DNA from 3 places in the Salipaludibacillus agaradhaerens genome. Region 2 is predicted to be linked to each of the others. Evidence: riboswitches for the same ligand, from Rfam matches in the RefSeq annotation. Region 2 holds a riboswitch; each other region holds the start of a gene.
The links. A riboswitch is a leader RNA that binds a small molecule or an ion and turns the genes downstream of it on or off. The one in region 2 is predicted to bind lysine.
Positions count from the first base shown of each region.

Region 1: linked by a shared signal. The riboswitch ahead of lysA (diaminopimelate decarboxylase) and the one ahead of BK581_RS16980 (Na+/H+ antiporter NhaC family protein) in region 2 are both predicted to bind lysine.
Region 3: linked by a shared signal. The riboswitch ahead of dapA (4-hydroxy-tetrahydrodipicolinate synthase) and the one ahead of BK581_RS16980 (Na+/H+ antiporter NhaC family protein) in region 2 are both predicted to bind lysine.

Region 1 is NZ_KV917378.1:823,588-829,395, reverse strand. Features, by position in the region: gene BK581_RS03910 (D-alanyl-D-alanine carboxypeptidase family protein) at 1-706, shown strand, start outside; gene spoIIAA (anti-sigma F factor antagonist) at 858-1,211, shown strand; gene spoIIAB (anti-sigma F factor) at 1,208-1,648, shown strand; gene sigF (RNA polymerase sporulation sigma factor SigF) at 1,663-2,418, shown strand; gene BK581_RS03890 (spore germination protein) at 2,499-3,986, shown strand; lysine riboswitch at 4,062-4,242, shown strand; gene lysA (diaminopimelate decarboxylase) at 4,352-5,698, shown strand; gene BK581_RS03880 (peptidylprolyl isomerase) at 5,799-5,808, shown strand, end outside.
Region 2 is NZ_KV917378.1:3,703,990-3,709,797, forward strand. Features, by position in the region: gene BK581_RS16965 (ABC transporter permease) at 1-1,086, opposite strand, end outside; gene BK581_RS16970 (ABC transporter ATP-binding protein) at 1,055-1,765, opposite strand; gene yunB (sporulation protein YunB) at 2,243-3,049, shown strand; lysine riboswitch at 3,126-3,306, shown strand; gene BK581_RS16980 (Na+/H+ antiporter NhaC family protein) at 3,401-4,957, shown strand; gene BK581_RS16985 (sodium-dependent transporter) at 5,297-5,808, shown strand, end outside.
Region 3 is NZ_KV917378.1:507,065-512,872, forward strand. Features, by position in the region: gene pflA (pyruvate formate-lyase-activating protein) at 1-38, opposite strand, end outside; gene pflB (formate C-acetyltransferase) at 163-2,376, opposite strand; gene BK581_RS02420 (GNAT family N-acetyltransferase) at 2,913-3,365, shown strand; gene dapA (4-hydroxy-tetrahydrodipicolinate synthase) at 3,664-4,551, opposite strand; lysine riboswitch at 4,696-4,884, opposite strand; gene BK581_RS02430 (flavodoxin family protein) at 5,071-5,685, shown strand.

The sequences.
Region 1 (5,808 bases), 2.9 Mb from region 2:
AACGAACACCTTATTCGCTAATTCAAACGGCCTGCCAGCAGATAATCATTATTCCTCAGCTTATGACCTTGCAATAATGGGAAAAGCACTATTGCAACATGAAAAGATAACAGAGTTTACAAGTATTTATGAAGATTACTTGCGGGAAGATACTTCAGACCCTTTTTGGCTCGTCAATACGAATAAGCTCATAAAGTTCTATCCAGGGGTAGATGGTTTAAAAACTGGTTATACAGAAGAAGCAAAGTATTGTCTCACAGCCAGCGCAAATAAAGATGGGATGAGAATGATTTCAGTCGTCATGGGAGCACCTGCTACAAAAGACCGTAATCGTTACATTACTGAAATGTTCGATTATGCTTACAGCCAATTTGAATTACACAATCGGTATCAACCAGAAGATATACTTGCTGAAGCAAAAATAGATAAAGGAGCGAGGAGACATGTAAACCTAGTTCCTGCAACTCCTGTCTCATTACTTATAAAAAAAGGACAATCGTTAGATGGTTTGACTGAAAAGGTGACAGTTAGTGATCATGTCAGAGCGCCGGTGAAAAAAGGAGATCAATTAGGAATTATCACTCTTCACCAAGATGGCAAAGAGGTTCTTAGTCAACCGTTAGTAGCCCAGGAAGATATAAAAGAAGCTAGTATATGGCAGCTCATGAAGCGTGCGAAAGATGCGTTGTCGGGCCGTGCTTCGTAATTCACCGAATTGTTAATGGTTTTGCCGAATCAACACTAGTTTTGTTCAAGAGCAGGAATAAAAAGTGTGAAAAGTGAAGTACTAAACGTGACTCACCAGATTCCCGGGAGGGGGAACGGAGGAGTAAGAATTTATGAGAAGGAGTGAAAGCATGAGTTTACTGATCGATTTAGAGCAAAAAGGTGACATTCTTTGTGTCAGACTCGTAGGAGAATTAGATCATCATACAGCTGTTAAGTTAAGGGACAGGGTAGACACAGCTTTGAATGAACAAGGATTAACACATGTGCTGCTTAATCTAGAAAAACTAACCTTTATGGATAGTTCTGGTTTGGGGGTTGTACTTGGTCGCTATAAAAAAGTTCAAGCGGTTAATGGGGAAATGGTGGTATGCTGCTTGTCACAGCAAGTGAGACGATTATTCGAATTATCGGGTCTATTTAAAATTGTGACGTTCACGGCCAATGAAAGGGAAGCGTTGAACAGTTTGGGGGCTGCTTCATGAGAAACCGAATGGCGTTATCCTTTACAGCTGTCAGTGCTAATGAATCATTTGCAAGAGTTTCAGTAGCTGCTTTTGTAGCCCAATTAGATCCAACAATGGATGAACTCACTGAAATAAAAACGGTTGTGAGTGAAGCCGTTACGAATGCGATTATTCATGGTTACGGGGAAAACGATGAAGGGATTGTTTATGTCGAGGTTGAGTTAGTAGACGGAACAGTCCATCTTGTAGTCCGTGATGAGGGTTTAGGTATTTCAAATTTGGAAGAGGCAAGGCAGCCATTATATACATCGAAGCCAGAACTGGAACGAAGTGGTATGGGATTTACAATTATGGAGAACTTTATGGATGACGTTTCAGTTGAATCGAGCCGATTAGAGGGCACGACTGTCACACTCGTTAAACGCCTGTCAAAACAAAATGTACTCTGTAATTGAGAGGACTCCCTATGATGAATGTAGAATTTAAAGATAATCAGAAGAAGTATTTAAAAGATGAGGAAGTAAAAAAATTGATCGCAGAAGCGCAACAAGGTAATCAAAAGGCTCGTGACCGTATCGTCAGTCACAATACGCGACTAGTTTGGTCAGTCGTACAACGTTTTTTAAATAGGGGTTATGACCAAGAGGATTTATTTCAAATTGGGTGTATTGGCTTAATTAAATCAGTAGATAAGTTTGATTTATCTTTTGATGTCAAATTTTCTACTTATGCCGTCCCTATGATTATTGGAGAAATTCAACGCTTTCTTCGAGATGACGGCACAGTAAAAGTAAGCCGATCAATTAAAGAAACAGCGAATCATATTCGCAAAATGAGTGATGAGCTAGCAAAAACGTTTGGTAGAGTACCAACTATCCAAGAAATAGCCGATAAGTTAGACATCAGCCCTGAAGAAGTTGTATTTGCTCAAGAAGCCAATCGGCAACTAGCCTCTATTCATGAAACAGTCTATGAAAATGATGGTGACCCTATTACTATCCTCGACCAAATTTCTGATGAAAATGATACGAAGTGGTTCGATAAAATAGCGTTAAAAGATGAAATTGACAGACTATCAGACCGTGAAAAGTTAATTATTTTTCTAAGGTATTATAAAGATCAAACACAATCTCAGGTAGCAGAAAGACTTGGAATCTCTCAAGTACAGGTTTCACGACTTGAAAAGAAAATTCTCATTCAATTGAAAGAACAGCTCAACGATTAAGTTGAGCTGTTTTTGTATTGAATTGTGTTTTTCACTCATACTAAACATGTCACATGTAATTATGGAAAGGAGAGATTGACTTGAGTCGTGATGAGCTGGATGAAACAAAAATTGATCATCCATTTGTTACAGATATCCACGAAAATGAGCGCCGGATAATAGAACGAGTGGGTATTGGTGAAAGCTTTGACGTAGGGATTAGAAAGATTCATGTACTCGATAAGGAAGTCCAATTTTATTTTGTTAATGGTCTTTGCGATATCGAATATATCATTGAGCTGTTAAAAGAGCTCATGTTTTTAGACGCTACAGAAAGAAAGCGAACTAATAAAGTCAGAGAGCAGATTGAAAATCGACTGACCCACGTACAAGTTGAGTATGCTGATACACTAGATACAGCTATTAAGCAAATGCTCTCGGGGCTTATATTTATTCTCATTGAAGGTGAAGCAGAAGCCATTGTCATAGATGTACGAAGTTATCCTGGACGTGGACCTGAAGAACCTGATACAGAACGAGTTGTACGGGGAAGCCGCGATGGGTATACGGAAAATATTATTGAAAATACGGCGTTAACTAGACGTCGAATTCGGGATGAAAGATTACGCAATGAAATGATGCAAGTTGGAAGAAGATCAAAGACAGATATCTGTTTATCGTATATTAAAGGGGTTGCTGACCCAGACCTTGTGAACATTGTTCGAAAAGAATTAGAAGCGATCGATATAGACGGGTTAACAATGGCAGACAAAGTGGTTGAAGAGTTCGTCGTGAAGCAAGGAATTAATCCGTTTCCGATGGTACGCTATACAGAAAGGCCTGATGTAGCAGCTACTCATTTGTTGGAAGGTCATGTTATTTTATTTGTGGATACATCCCCAAGTATCATCGTGTTTCCAGCTACTTTTTTTCATCATGTGCAGCATGCGGAAGAATATCGCCAAGCCCCTATAGTTGGCACTTTTTTTCGATGGGTACGCTTTTCAGGTATGATATTTGCGTTATTCATTTTGCCATTATGGCTATTGATGGTGCTAGAACCATCACTCATTCCTGAACAATTGCACTACATTGGGCCTGAAGAAACAACAAATGTACCTATATTTGCTCAAATGGTCTTTGCTGAATTAGGAATTGAATTATTAAGGATGGCTGCAATACATACACCTTCACCTTTAGCGACAGCTCTCGGGTTAGTAGCGGCTTTACTAATTGGTGAAATTGCCATTGAGGTGGGTTTGTTAGTCCCAGAAGTTATTTTATATGTAGCCTTTGCTGCCATTGGTATGTTCGCAACACCAAGTTATGAAATGGCGATTGCATTAAAAATTTTAAGGATAGCCGTCCTCATAGCTGTTGCATTGTTTAAAGTACCAGGCTTTGTTATTGCTACAACAGTCTTTTTCATCCTTATAGCTCGAACGAAGCCTTTAAATGCACCGTATTTGTGGCCCTTTCTGCCCTTTTATCCGAAAGCCTTTTGGGATATTTTAATCCGTCAACCAATTCCATTAAAACGACGTAGACCAAGTATCGTTAAACCAAAAGACCCGATTAAACAAAGCTAACACGCAAAGCAGTTGCATGAAGTCTTTGAGTATGATAATGTTTATAAAACTGACAAGAAAAGGTTCACCTTTTCTGAAACAGGTAGAGGTGCAATGAGGAACAGTACATTGTGGGAGCTAAGGAGGCTTTGAAAACAATGGAAAGGCCGAGTTGCCGAAGTTGGAGAATGCCTCCTTACATTCCACCAGCTGGGGTACAGTTGAACATTCTGTACACTGTCACTGCTTATAAATGTGGTGGAGCACTACCCTGAAAGCACACTGTTCTTTGCGTTGAGCTTAAGGGAAATGAATGTGTTTCATATTCATTTCTCTTTTTATTTGTTTTATATTAGTAATACGAGTGACTAAAGGAGTGGATTAATGTGGGTTTATACGGCACGAGCTATATTAATGACTTTGGACATTTAACGATAGGTGGCGTCGATGTTACTGAATTAGCAGAGTATTATGGCACTCCGTTATATATATATGATGTGAAAGACATTCGCGATCGCGCGTTAGCTTTTAAGAAAGCTTTTGAACAACAACGTGTAGATTATCAAGTAGCTTATGCAAGTAAAGCATTTAGCTGTATTGCTATGATAGAGCTAGCTGAAGAACTGGGTTTAAGTTTAGATGTCTGTTCTGGTGGGGAACTGTTTACCGCTATGAAGGCAGGTTTTCCAGCCGAGAGAATTCATTTTCATGGTAATAATAAAACGCCTGATGAGTTGGAAATGGCTTTAAAAGAAGGAATTGGGTGTATTGTTGTTGACAACTTTACAGAGCTATCTTGGCTAATGGCTATGACTGAATCTATGAAAACGCCGATGAAAGTTCTTATTCGAATTACACCGGGTGTAGAAGCACACACACATGAATATATTTCAACTGGACAGGAAGATTCCAAATTTGGATTTGATCTGAACAGTGGTCAAGCTGAAAAGGCGATTAAAATGTTACTTAATCATGAGTATCTTTACTTACAAGGTGTCCATTCACACATAGGATCACAAATTTTTCGAGCGGAAGGCTTTGAAGAAGCGGTGAAAGCAATTTACTTATCAATAGCCCGGTGGCATCAGGAAATGGGCTACTATCCAGATGTGTTAAATGTGGGGGGCGGCTTTGGTATTCGATATGGAGAGAACGACCATCCATTGCCTTTACATGTCTATGTTGACAAAATGGTAGAAACGGCGAAAAGCGAGGCAGCTAAACTGAAAATGCCAGTTCCAGAAATTTGGATTGAGCCAGGGCGGGCACTAGTCGGGGAAGCTGGTACGACACTTTACCGTATAGGTGCTAGAAAAGATATTCCCGATGTACGGACATACCTATCTGTAGACGGGGGGATGACTGATAATATTCGTCCAGCATTATATCAGGCAGAATATGAAGCTGTTTTAGCGAATAAAGCAAACGATGAAAAAACAGAACTCGTATCTATCGCAGGCAAATGCTGTGAAAGTGGCGATATGCTTATCTGGGATGTTAAGTTACCACCAGCTGTTCAAGGTGATATTCTTGCAGTTTCTTCTACAGGTGCATATGGTTATGCTATGGCCAATAATTATAACCGTATTCTTCGTCCTGCTGTGGTTTTTGTGGAAGGTGGAGAACACACATGTGTTATTGAGAGAGAGACGTTTAGTGACTTAGTGCGCCACGAGCGATCATACCGTCATCAGTGTCAACTTAAAGATGTGGATTCAACTGTAAATAAATAATATAACATTTAGATATAGTCTCATGAGTTTCATTCTAACTCAATGTAAGGTAGAATAAAGAAGTCTGACTGATTTACACAATAATGGGAGGTCTTCCAACATGAAAAAAG
Region 2 (5,808 bases):
AGGGAATGAAATTCCAATTAATACAGCTATTAATACAGGTATTTCCCAATTTAATGTGTAAACCATTTCAAATTCAAATACGCTTAGTAAAGTTTGCATGAACATATCCCCAAGCAAAATTCCTATAGGCACCCCAATAGCTGTACCTATTATTCCCAACAGTAGTACTTCAATTAGAATAAGTCTGGAAACGGAACTTTGTAGATATCCGAAACTTTTCATGATTGCAAATTCTTTTTTTCTCTCCATGACACTTGTATAAATCATATTAAATACAATGAATCCGCTAATAAACATGGATAACCCCGCGATTAAGTAAAAGAACGTATATAGTCCCCCTATGTCGTTACTTTGTCGATCATCCGCGACAACTGGTTGTACATATACATTTGAATGACTAAATTTTTCCTGTAGAGATAGAAAAAGTTGCTCTCCTTCTTCATTTATTTGAAATCTTACATAGGAAAGTTCGTCTTCCATACCCGTCCATTCTTGTAATAATTCAAGTGGAGCCATGATTCGGAAGCTGGTTGATTCAGCACGCTCCCAATTACCCGGGCTTGAAAGCAATTGTGTATATTCAACAATGGCGGAAACCTTAGCTTCTCCCAAATTGGTAAATCTAATTGTATCTCCTACCTCTTTATTTAACAGTTCTGCAACAGCTTTTGGGATCACCAAACCTTCATTATCCAAACTCCCTTCGATAACAGGAAGTTTCAGTAAAGAGCTGCTCTGATCATTCACACCTGTAATTCGGACGGATCTTTGATTTAGAGATTGATCACCCTCCAACTCAAAAAAAGCTTGTTTATCAAGCGCAAGCATGGTTTCTGTTATAATTGGACTAGTTAAAACTGACGAAACCATATCCACAGAGTAAGAATGTTCATCGCTTAGAATCCAATAATCGGCATTTGCCACATACATTTCTTCATAATAATCGAAAACATCATTTGTGGTTTTGTTTGCAATAAGCATAGATGTTACAAAAGCTACACCTAAGATTATCCCAAGTAGGGAAATAAAAAACCTTTTTTTATTTTGTGTTATATTACGCCATGAAATTTGCCACATATTTAGCAAAATCATCATCCTTTCTAGAAATCACTTGCTCAATAACGCCATCTTTAAATAGAATAATTCGATCCGCAACCCCAGCTGCAAAAATATCATGAGTTACCATGATGATTGTTTGATTATTTTCTCGATTGAATCTTGATATTAATCCGAGTATTTCGTCGGCTTTCCCTCTATCTAAATTTCCTGTCGGTTCATCGGCTAATAAAACAGAAGGTTCATTGACTAACGCCCTGGCTATGGCAACTCGTTGTTGTTGACCGCCACTCAGCAAATTAGCACGCTTTGGACCAAGTTCTTTCAATCCGATAGAATCAAGTAATTCTATAATAATTTGGTTATTCTTTTTACCATCTGCATGAAGAGGGAAAGCTATATTTTCCTCTACACTTAATGTAGGGAGCAGTTGGTAATTTTGAAAAATAAAACCTAGGTATTTTCTACGAAATATAGTTCTTTCTTTTTCCGTCATATTACTTAAATTACTCTGATTTATTACTATATCTCCTTCAGTAGGGACATCAAGCCCCCCTAAAAGTTGGAGTAATGTACTCTTTCCAGAACCACTTGGTCCCATTACAGCCACAAATTCGCCTTCTTTAACATTCAAATCAAAGCCCTTCAAGACGTGTGTTCTTTCTTGTCCCTGTGTAAATTCCTTTTTCAAGTTTCTAACCTTTATCATGGGTTAATTCCTCCTATTCTTCTAATGAAATTATATACTAAGTATATAATTTTCGAAAGAGGAATCGTTTTAATTTCTTTATACATTATATGTTAACTATAAATATCTTAAATATCATATATCCTAAATATCATATATACTTAATATGTATGGTATTTAGGGGAGATACCCATCCATAAAGTTTGAATATTTCTGCTGTTGACTTTAATATAGTCGGAACAATTAGCTAAGTTATTGACGAAATTAGGTATTAAAAAATTACGCTTCACGGTTTAAGAGATACTCATGCATTATTCTATTTTCTCAAGACATAAAATATTGAATATGTATCCAAACGATTAGGACACAAACATACATACTACACAGAATTATTATCTGGAACTTAACGCCTTGAGATAAATCCCCCAGCACTCTACAATATATTTCGTTGTACAATCCTCCTTTGTTGCATAGATATTAAAAGAAGGGGGAATGACCATGTTAACTCTCCGCACCATTCGGCCGCGCCGTAAAAAGAAAGGACCTCTTCCATTTCGTTATGTCTTTATGATCTCTTTAATCATTTTTATTATCTTGACGGTACAAGGGTTAATAATCGTTGAGAAAGGGGTCCGACCTACATTATTAGCCATTGCTAAAACGGAAACGCAACGTATTGGGACACTGGCAATCAATGATGCCATTTCTCGACATATTTTAGAAGATACTGATATGGAAGACCTTGTGGAATACGAAAAAGATGATGAAGGCAATGTGATTCTTGTTCAGTATAATCCCGTTATTTATAATCGTGTTTTACAAGAAACCACGAAGAGAGTACAAAATTATTTAAATGATATTGAGCATGGACGCGTGCAAGATATGCGTATCCCAAATGAAGTTGATGTAGATCGAGATGGAGCGACCTTTTCGGAGGACGGTATTATACATATGATTCCATTAGGTCAGGCGACTAACAATGCATTGTTGGCGCACTTGGGGCCGAGAGTGCCCGTCAGATTATCAGCAATCGGGGATGTGAAATCACAATTGAAGGAGAATATTGTCCATGTGGGGATTAACAACACTTACATGAGTGTATCAGTTGACATTGAAGTGGATGTTAAAGTGGTCATTCCATTTGCTACTGATACAGAAGTGGTGAAAACATCGATCCCTGTAGCGATGGTGTGGATTCCTGGTGAGGTACCAGACTTTTATGGTGGAACAGGTGGAGAAGGTGGTATGACACCGGCAGTCATCCAGCGACCAGAAGAGCTAGACATAGAAGATTCCATTGACTAACTATTGAATTATGACCGTTATTTTGATATTATAGTTCTCGGTCTAATAATTAAATACTGTCAGCATACCTCATCAAGAATGGGGTAGAGGCGCGAAATTTATGAGTAATGATCAAGAGCTAGGACAGCTATGAGGGGTCATGAAAGGAAATTTTGCCGAAGCATTTTATTTCGTCCAAAATAAAGGAGCTGGGGTTGCATTGAATAAGTGCAACACTGTCACTTTCGGGAAGACCGGAGTGGAGGACTACTTTTTACCTTGACGAGGATGATTTTCCTGACTTCAATGAAGCAGCAAGAACACACCTCTTGCTGCTTTTTGTGTTGGTATTTTAGAGGAGGAAAGAGAAAAATGGAACATGGTATTTTATCATTACTACCGCCAATTTTAGCATTAGTAATGGTTATCGTGACAAAAAGAGTCCTATTCTCCCTAGGGGTAGGGATCGTTGTAGGTGCCCTTATGATTAACCAAACTGAAGAACTATTTATTAATCAGGCATTGTCGCAAGTTGGAACAATTGTGACAAACATCTTTTATGTTGATGGTGGGATAAACACTTGGGAATTTTATATTATTTTATTTCTTTTAATTTTAGGGATGATCGCGTCTCTTATTTCCATAAGTGGCGGAAGTCGGGCATTTGGAGAATGGGCCTTAACAAAATTTAAAACCCGTATTAGCGTTCAAATAGCATCGGCTGTTCTCGGTCTGCTCATCTTTATTGATGATTACTTTAATAGCCTGACAGTGGGAAATGTAAGTAGGCCTTTGACGGATAGGCATCGTATTTCGAGAGCCAAATTAGCTTATATCGTCGATTCGACGTCAGCACCAATTTGTGTTATTTCTCCTGTTTCTAGTTGGGGAGCTTCCATCATTACAATTATAGCTGGCATATTTGCAACACATAATTTCACAGAGTATGGTTCTCTTCAAGCCTTTTTACTCATGGGCCCAATGAACTTTTATGCTGTTTTTACGATCTTGTTAGTTTTTGCAGTTGCTTATTTTAAATTGGACTTTGGCCCAATGCGCGTGCATGAAAATAGAGCTCTCTCAACTGGAGAAGTAGTGGATAAAACAAAAGGTCCTATCCCTGGGGATAGCAACTTAGATAAGAATGATAAAGAAGGTTATGTTGGAAACCTATTGTGGCCTATTGCAGCACTTATCATGTCTACAAGCATTTTTATGGTTATCACTGGTATAGAAGGGACAGAAGGTAGTGCTACATTATTAAAGGTATTTGAAAATACAGACGTGGCAGCCTCATTATTATATGGTGGTCTAGTTAGTTTAGTGATTACAATTGTGATTGTGTTAGTTCGTAGTCTATCGGTGAGGGACATGGGGATCGGCCTTTGGGCCGGTATTAAATCCATGCTTCCGGCAATATATATTCTCATATTTGCATGGACGATTATAGAAATTATTGGTGAGTTGGGCACTGGACAATTTTTGGCAGGCATAGTGGATGAACATGTATCACTTGCTCTTTTGCCAGCTTTACTATTTGTCCTAGCAGGTGTGATGGCATTTAGTACTGGGACGTCGTGGGGAACATTCGGTATTATGCTTCCTATTGCTGGTGATATAGCGGCCGCCACAGATATGTCTTTAATGCTTCCAGTATTGGCGGCTGTTCTTGCAGGGGCAATATTCGGGGATCACTGCTCACCAATTTCGGATACAACTATTTTATCGTCAACAGGTGCAGGTAGTCATCATATTGATCACGTATTAACGCAATTACCTTATGCGCTCATAACAGGAGCTATATCCATTTTAGCTTTCTTAGCCTTAGGGGTGACAGGGAGTTTATGGTTAGGTTTATTAGTTGGTGGTATTTTATTTACTCTCACCGTCTTTTTGCTACGCATCATCACCTTACGATTATCCGTTTAATGGTAAAAGATAAACGATTCCGTTCCAGTCTAGGCTGGAACGGTTTTTTGCGTGCAAAATAATGAAATAAAAGGCGTGTATACATTATGACTGTAAAATAATATATTATCGGGGCCGTGATTATTTATGAAAACCCTATCTAAATAAATTCCAATTTTTAGATTTTTATATAATATTCCGAAAATACTTTACTTTCAATTATCTGATAACTATAATAAGATAACGTAAGTTAAATCATTTACCTAGATGTTGATAATTTTTAAGGGGGAAACTCGTGCCATTAGTCGGTAAATGTATCAATAAAAGTCACTTTGTAAAAGAGAGAGAGGAGTTAGTAACATGAACAATGGGAGAGAAAGATGGGCTAGTGGACTTGGATTTATTCTTGCGGCTGTTGGCTCAGCGGTAGGATTAGGAAATATTTGGCGTTTCTCGTACGTAACGGGGGAAAATGGGGGAGCTGTCTTTTTATTAATTTATATTTTATGTATTTTCCTCATAGGGCTTCCAGTATTACTAGCTGAATTTTCTATAGGTCGTAAAGGCCAAGCTGACGTCGTGCAGTCATTTAGTGCAACGACGCCCTCAAAGGTGTGGAAAATAGGCGGTATACTCGGCGTATTTACATCATTTTTAATTTTATCGTTTTATGGCGTCATAGCTGGTTGGATCAGTTATTTCTTGTATAGTTATATAACAGGAACAGCCGGAGCTGTACCTGAAGGTGAGTTCGGTGATTTCTTTGGTGAATTTATTAGCGGAGACATAGCACCTGTTTTTTGGCAGTTTTTGTTTATGGCGTTTGTTATTGCTATTGTGTTCTTTGGTGTTAAAAAAGGGATTGAACTTTC
Region 3 (5,808 bases), 3.2 Mb from region 2:
ATACCAGATGTTTCAATTGAATGTATTCTACCATTCATAAAATGACCCCCTTAGTCGAAGACTCGGCTTATCGCCAAGTCTTTCTGGCGATCGATGAGTTTCTATCGATGCATTCTTAATTAAAAAAGGAGCATCAGGCATCGAAGCTGATGCTCCTCGTCATTACATTGATTCGTGGAAAGTTCGGTTTATAACATCGATTTGTTGTTCACGAGTTAATTTAATGAAGTTTACAGCATAACCAGACACACGAATCGTTAACTGTGGGTATTCTTCCGGATGCTCCATAGCATCAAGTAATGTGGAGCGGTCAAATACATTAATATTTAAATGGTGACCTTCTTTCTCAGAATAGCCGTCAAGGATGGAAGCCAGATTTGCTTTTTGATCATCCTCTTCTCGACCTAACGCTTTTGGTACTATAGAGAATGTGTTAGAAATACCATCTAAAGAATTAGCATAAGGCATTTTAGCAACAGAGTTTAAGGATGCTAAAGCACCTTTTTTATCCCGGCCGTGAAGTGGGTTAGCACCTGGAGCGAATGGTTCACCGTCTTTACGACCATCAGGTGTATTACCGGTTTTCTTACCATAAACAACGTTAGATGTAATTGTTAAGATTGACATCGTTGTTTCAGATTGGCGGTAAGTGTCATGCTTTTTAAGCATATCAGAAAATTTAACGACAAGTTCTTTCGCAATATCATCTACAAGATCATCGTCGTTACCATATTGAGGATAGTCGCCTTCAATTTCATAATCAACTGCAAGACCATCTTCATCTCGAATCACTTTAACTTTTGAATGCTTAATTGCACTTAGAGAGTCAGCAGCAACTGAGAGACCAGCAATACCTGTCGCCATTGTTCTGCGGATATCACGATCATGTAACGCCATTTCTATACGCTCGTAGCTATATTTGTCATGCATATAATGAATAACGTTGAGTGTATTAATATATAAACCGGCCAACCATTCAAGAACCACATCGAAGTTTTTCTTAACTTCTTCATAATCAAGGTATTCTGATGTAATCGGTTCAATACCATGGGCTACTTTTACTTTCGCTTTTTCATCAACACCGCCGTTAATGGCATATAATAATCCTTTTGCTAGGTTAGCGCGGGCGCCGAAAAATTGCATTTGCTTACCGATTTCCATAGCGGATACACAACATGCGATCCCATAGTCGTCACCGTATTCTGGACGCATAATTTCGTCATTTTCGTATTGAATGGAGCTAGTGTCAATGGACATTTTTGCACAATAATGCTTGAATGCTTCTGGTAGGGCAGGAGACCAAAGGACGGTTAAGTTAGGCTCTGGTGCAGGTCCTAAATTTTTCAACGTATGAAGAAATCTATATGAGCTTTTCGTTACGAGTGGGCGACCGTCTTTTCCAATTCCAGCGATTGATTCAGTCACCCATGTAGGGTCACCACTGAATAGCTCATTATATTCAGGTGTTCTTGCAAATTTTACGAGACGTAATTTCATAACAAAGTGGTCCACAAGCTCTTGTGCCGCTTGCTCTGTTAAAACACCTGTTTCAAGATCACGTTCAATATAAATGTCAAGGAAGGTTGAGACACGCCCAAGACTCATAGCAGCACCATTTTGTTCTTTAATAGCTGCTAAGTAACCGAGATAGAGCCATTGGAAAGCTTCTGTAGCGTTTGTTGCTGGTTTAGAAATGTCAAATCCATAAATGGTACCCAGCTCTTTTAATTCGTTTAAAGCTCTCATTTGCTCTGCGAGTTCCTCGCGTAAACGAATAACGTCTTCAGACATATTAGTTGGAAGATCTGCAACTTCTTCTTTTTTAGCTTCAATAAGACGATCTACACCATATAGTGCTACTCGTCGGTAATCACCGATAATACGACCACGGCCGTAAGCATCAGGTAAACCTGTGATGATCCCAACTTTTCTAGCTAACATCATTTCCGGTGTATAGGCATCGAAAACACCTTGGTTATGTGTTTTACGGTAGTCAGTGAAAATTTTCTCAACTTCTTCATCTAATTCATAGCCGTAAGATTGAAGAGCGGCTTTAGCCATTCTTATACCACCATAAGGCTGCATAGAACGTTTAAAAGGGACATCTGTTTGTACCCCAACAACTTTCTCTTTATCTTTGTTTAAATAACCAGCTTTGTGAGATGTGATCGTGGACACGATAGACGTATCTAAGTCATAAACGCCGCCACGCTCCCGTTCTTCAGCTGTTAAAGCCATAATTTGTTTCCATAACTCGTCAGTAGCCTCTGTTGCACCCTCTAAAAAGCTTTCATCCCCCTCATAAAGTGTGTAGTTTTTCTGAATGAAATCTCGTACATTAATGTCATTTTCCCAACTGCCACCATTGAAAGCCATCCAAGCAGATTCGTTTAATTTTTCAAGTGTTTTTCCCATGATTAACGCCTCCATCTTTCATAATATCGTAAACAAAGGGTCGCTTAACTTTAGAATGATAATATTGTGAATGGATTCACATATAACTTCTATCTTAAGTATAAATTTAAAATCATTCGTGAACAAGGGGGAAATGTGACACTTTTTTGACTATATAACAGAGGTGAAATTTAACTATAACAGATTCGTAAATAGATAATTGTTATATAAATACTCTATTAAAATATAAGGTGATGACACTATGTTAAGCGATTCCAGCAATATAACAGAATGAAGTACATACTGTTATAGCGGGGGGATGAAGCAGAAAAAAATGGCATTACAAAATATGTTTTTACTGTATGATAAAACGAACCTTCAATCAGTGGGAGTTTCCGTTCTTCTCCCACTGATAAGGAACACAAACTAACGTCTTCGCGTCCTGCGAAAATGCTTATCTGTGATAAAATAGTGTTAAATTATTTCTAAATCATAAATGTAATAAGGAGACCATAAACATGTTCAAAAAATGTCTCAAATATGATCAGTCTCTTTTAACTCTTCTAATGCAGGCAGATCCAAGTGAAGCGAACGTTAAAAAGCATTTTGAAGACGGTGAATGCTACTGTATGATGCAACAGCATACAATGGTGGGTGCTTACATATTTGTCGAGCGAGATAGCGCGACGGCTGAAATAGTATGCATTGCTGTTTCAGAAGAATGGCAGGGGAGAGGGATTGGAAAACAACTCATTGCCCATGCTGTTGAGTTAACGACACAACGGGGTTATAAAGGGTTAGAAGTTGGTACGGGCAATTCGAGTATCGATCAACTGGCTTTTTATCAAAAATGTGGCTTTCGTATAACGGGTGTGGAAACAAACTTTTTCCTTGACCATTATGCGGAACCTATTTATGAAAATGGCATCCAATGTATGGATATGGTCAGACTATCTAAAGCATTAGTTTAGCATAGTTTATAATGGACCACTCCTTGTGACAAGTCTATTACATTAACTATACATTTGCTACTGACTGATAGAGTATTTAAGTGAGAAGTTCGTTTATAGAAAAAGATATTGATGAGTAGTCGGTAAAACAATTTTCTCGCCCGTGGAAGGAATATTAGGTGTAGTGCTATCAAACCATTAGGACGTTCTAACACTCATATTATAGAACCCCCATGTTCAAAAAGGTCCTTTTTGAACATGGGGGTTAATATTTATCACAGATAACCGTCCGTAAACGCCCACTGATTGAAGTTTCGTTTTATACGGCTGAAGAAAATATTTTATGCTGAATGGTTTTATAGACGAGTTGTGATTCGTCAGGTGTCAGTGGAACCATTGGTAAGCGAACTGACCCCACTTTTACGCCGCTCATTTCTAGTGCTGCTTTAACCGGTGCCGGACTTGGCGCAGAGAACATGACATTCATAATAGGCACCAATTCACGGTGTAGAGTTTGAGCATATATCGTGTCGCCATTTTCATAAGCAGTTATCATCGCTTTCATTTCATTACCAACAATATGAGAAGCGACTGAAATGACCCCATTACCACCGATAGCCATCACAGGTAGTGTTAAGCTGTCATCTCCACTGTATAATGAGAAGCTTTCTGGCGTTTTGGCGATAATCTCTGTCATGGCATCTAGGTTGCCACTTGCTTCTTTAATTGAGACGATATTTGAGATATCTGACAAACGTATGACAGTTTCAGGAAGCAAGTTTACAACGCTACGACCAGGAACATTGTAGAGCATAACGGGTAGTGCAGTAGATTCTGCAATCGCTTTGAAATGTAGGTACATACCTTCTTGATTTGGTTTATTGTAATACGGAGTAGCAAGCATGACACCATCGACTCCGGCTTCTTCTGCTAATTTGGTTAGCTCTATAGCGGCTCGCGTGCTGTTAGTTCCTGTACCTGCTATGACAGTCGCCTTACCAGAGACTGTTTCTACTGCAAACTTATATAGCTCTGCTTTTTCACGGATGGACAACGTCGGAGATTCGCCAGTCGTACCAGCTATGACAATACCATCAGAGCCGTTTGAGAGTAGGTGATTAATCAAGTCTTTTGTTGCTTGATAGTCAATGTTTCCTTCATGATCAAAAGGGGTTACCATTGCAGTTAAAATGTGTCCGAAATTCATGTACAACACCTCTATTCAAAAGTTTGTCCCCATAATGGGTGACACCAAGTTCCTGAATAGAGCTAAATCGCATGATGAACCGTATGACATACAAAAAGCACCAACGAGGGTCTCGTTGCTGCGTGGATAGATAACGGTCATCCAGCGTGAGATAGCCCTCCATATAGTTTGTGGTAAAACTATACGACAGTTCTGCATTTATTCAATAACAGACCCAACAACACTCGGTATGAGACGAATGCTGCTTCGGCAAGCTTCCCTTTCCACGACTTTCTTAAGAGCTCATCCTCTTCCAGCCATCTACTGATGAACGCTTGCACCTCTAAACTCACTTCAAAAAATTGAAGTAAATATGAACTTTGACTCAACTGTATCAGAAACTCTATCATTTTTCAATAAAATATGGGTGTTGATTATCGAAAATAACATTAATGTGACTATAGTATGAGTAAAAACGAGATGTTTAACTGACACACCAAGGGGAATGTCACAATTATAATAAGATTTGGAGGGGTTTTGATGACGATAAAAGCATTGTATTTTAATACTTCATTGAAAACAGGTGATGAAACGTCTAATACAAGTGGCTTAATTCAAGAATCGAGACAAATTTTGGAAGATGAAGGTGTGACAACAGAAGAGATACGTATTGCTGACTTTCATCTTCCTTTTGGGATGGAACCGGATATGGGTGCCGATGATGAATGGCCGAAGCTCTTTAATAAGTTAAAAGAAGCCGACATAGTTATAATTGGCACCCCGGTGTGGCAAGGAGAATTAAGCAGTATATGTAAACTTATACTGGAAAAATTAGATGCCTCTAGCGACGAGACAAATGATTATGGGCAGCCTATTTATTATAATAAAGTCGGAGGAGCTATTGTGACGGGGAATGAAGATGGCGGTAAACAGGCTGCTAAAACGATTATTTTTGTTTTACAGCATTTAGGTTTTACTATTCCTCCTAATGGGGAAGCATATTGGGTCGGAGAAGCAGGGCCAGGGCCTTCCTATTTGGAAGCGGGACAGGAAAGTGATTTTACGAAAGAAAATGTCTCAGTCATGAGTCATAACCTCGCTCATCTTGCTAAAATGTTTAAGGCAACTCCGATTCCCACAAAAGGAAATACTTAATCCCTCATCATCCATTGCAAAAGGGCGTGCCAAATAATTATTTGGACGCCCTCTCTGTATTTTGACGGTTTTATGGGCAAAATGGTTCTTTGGTAGTTACCATTCAGTAAAAATTTACTCAGA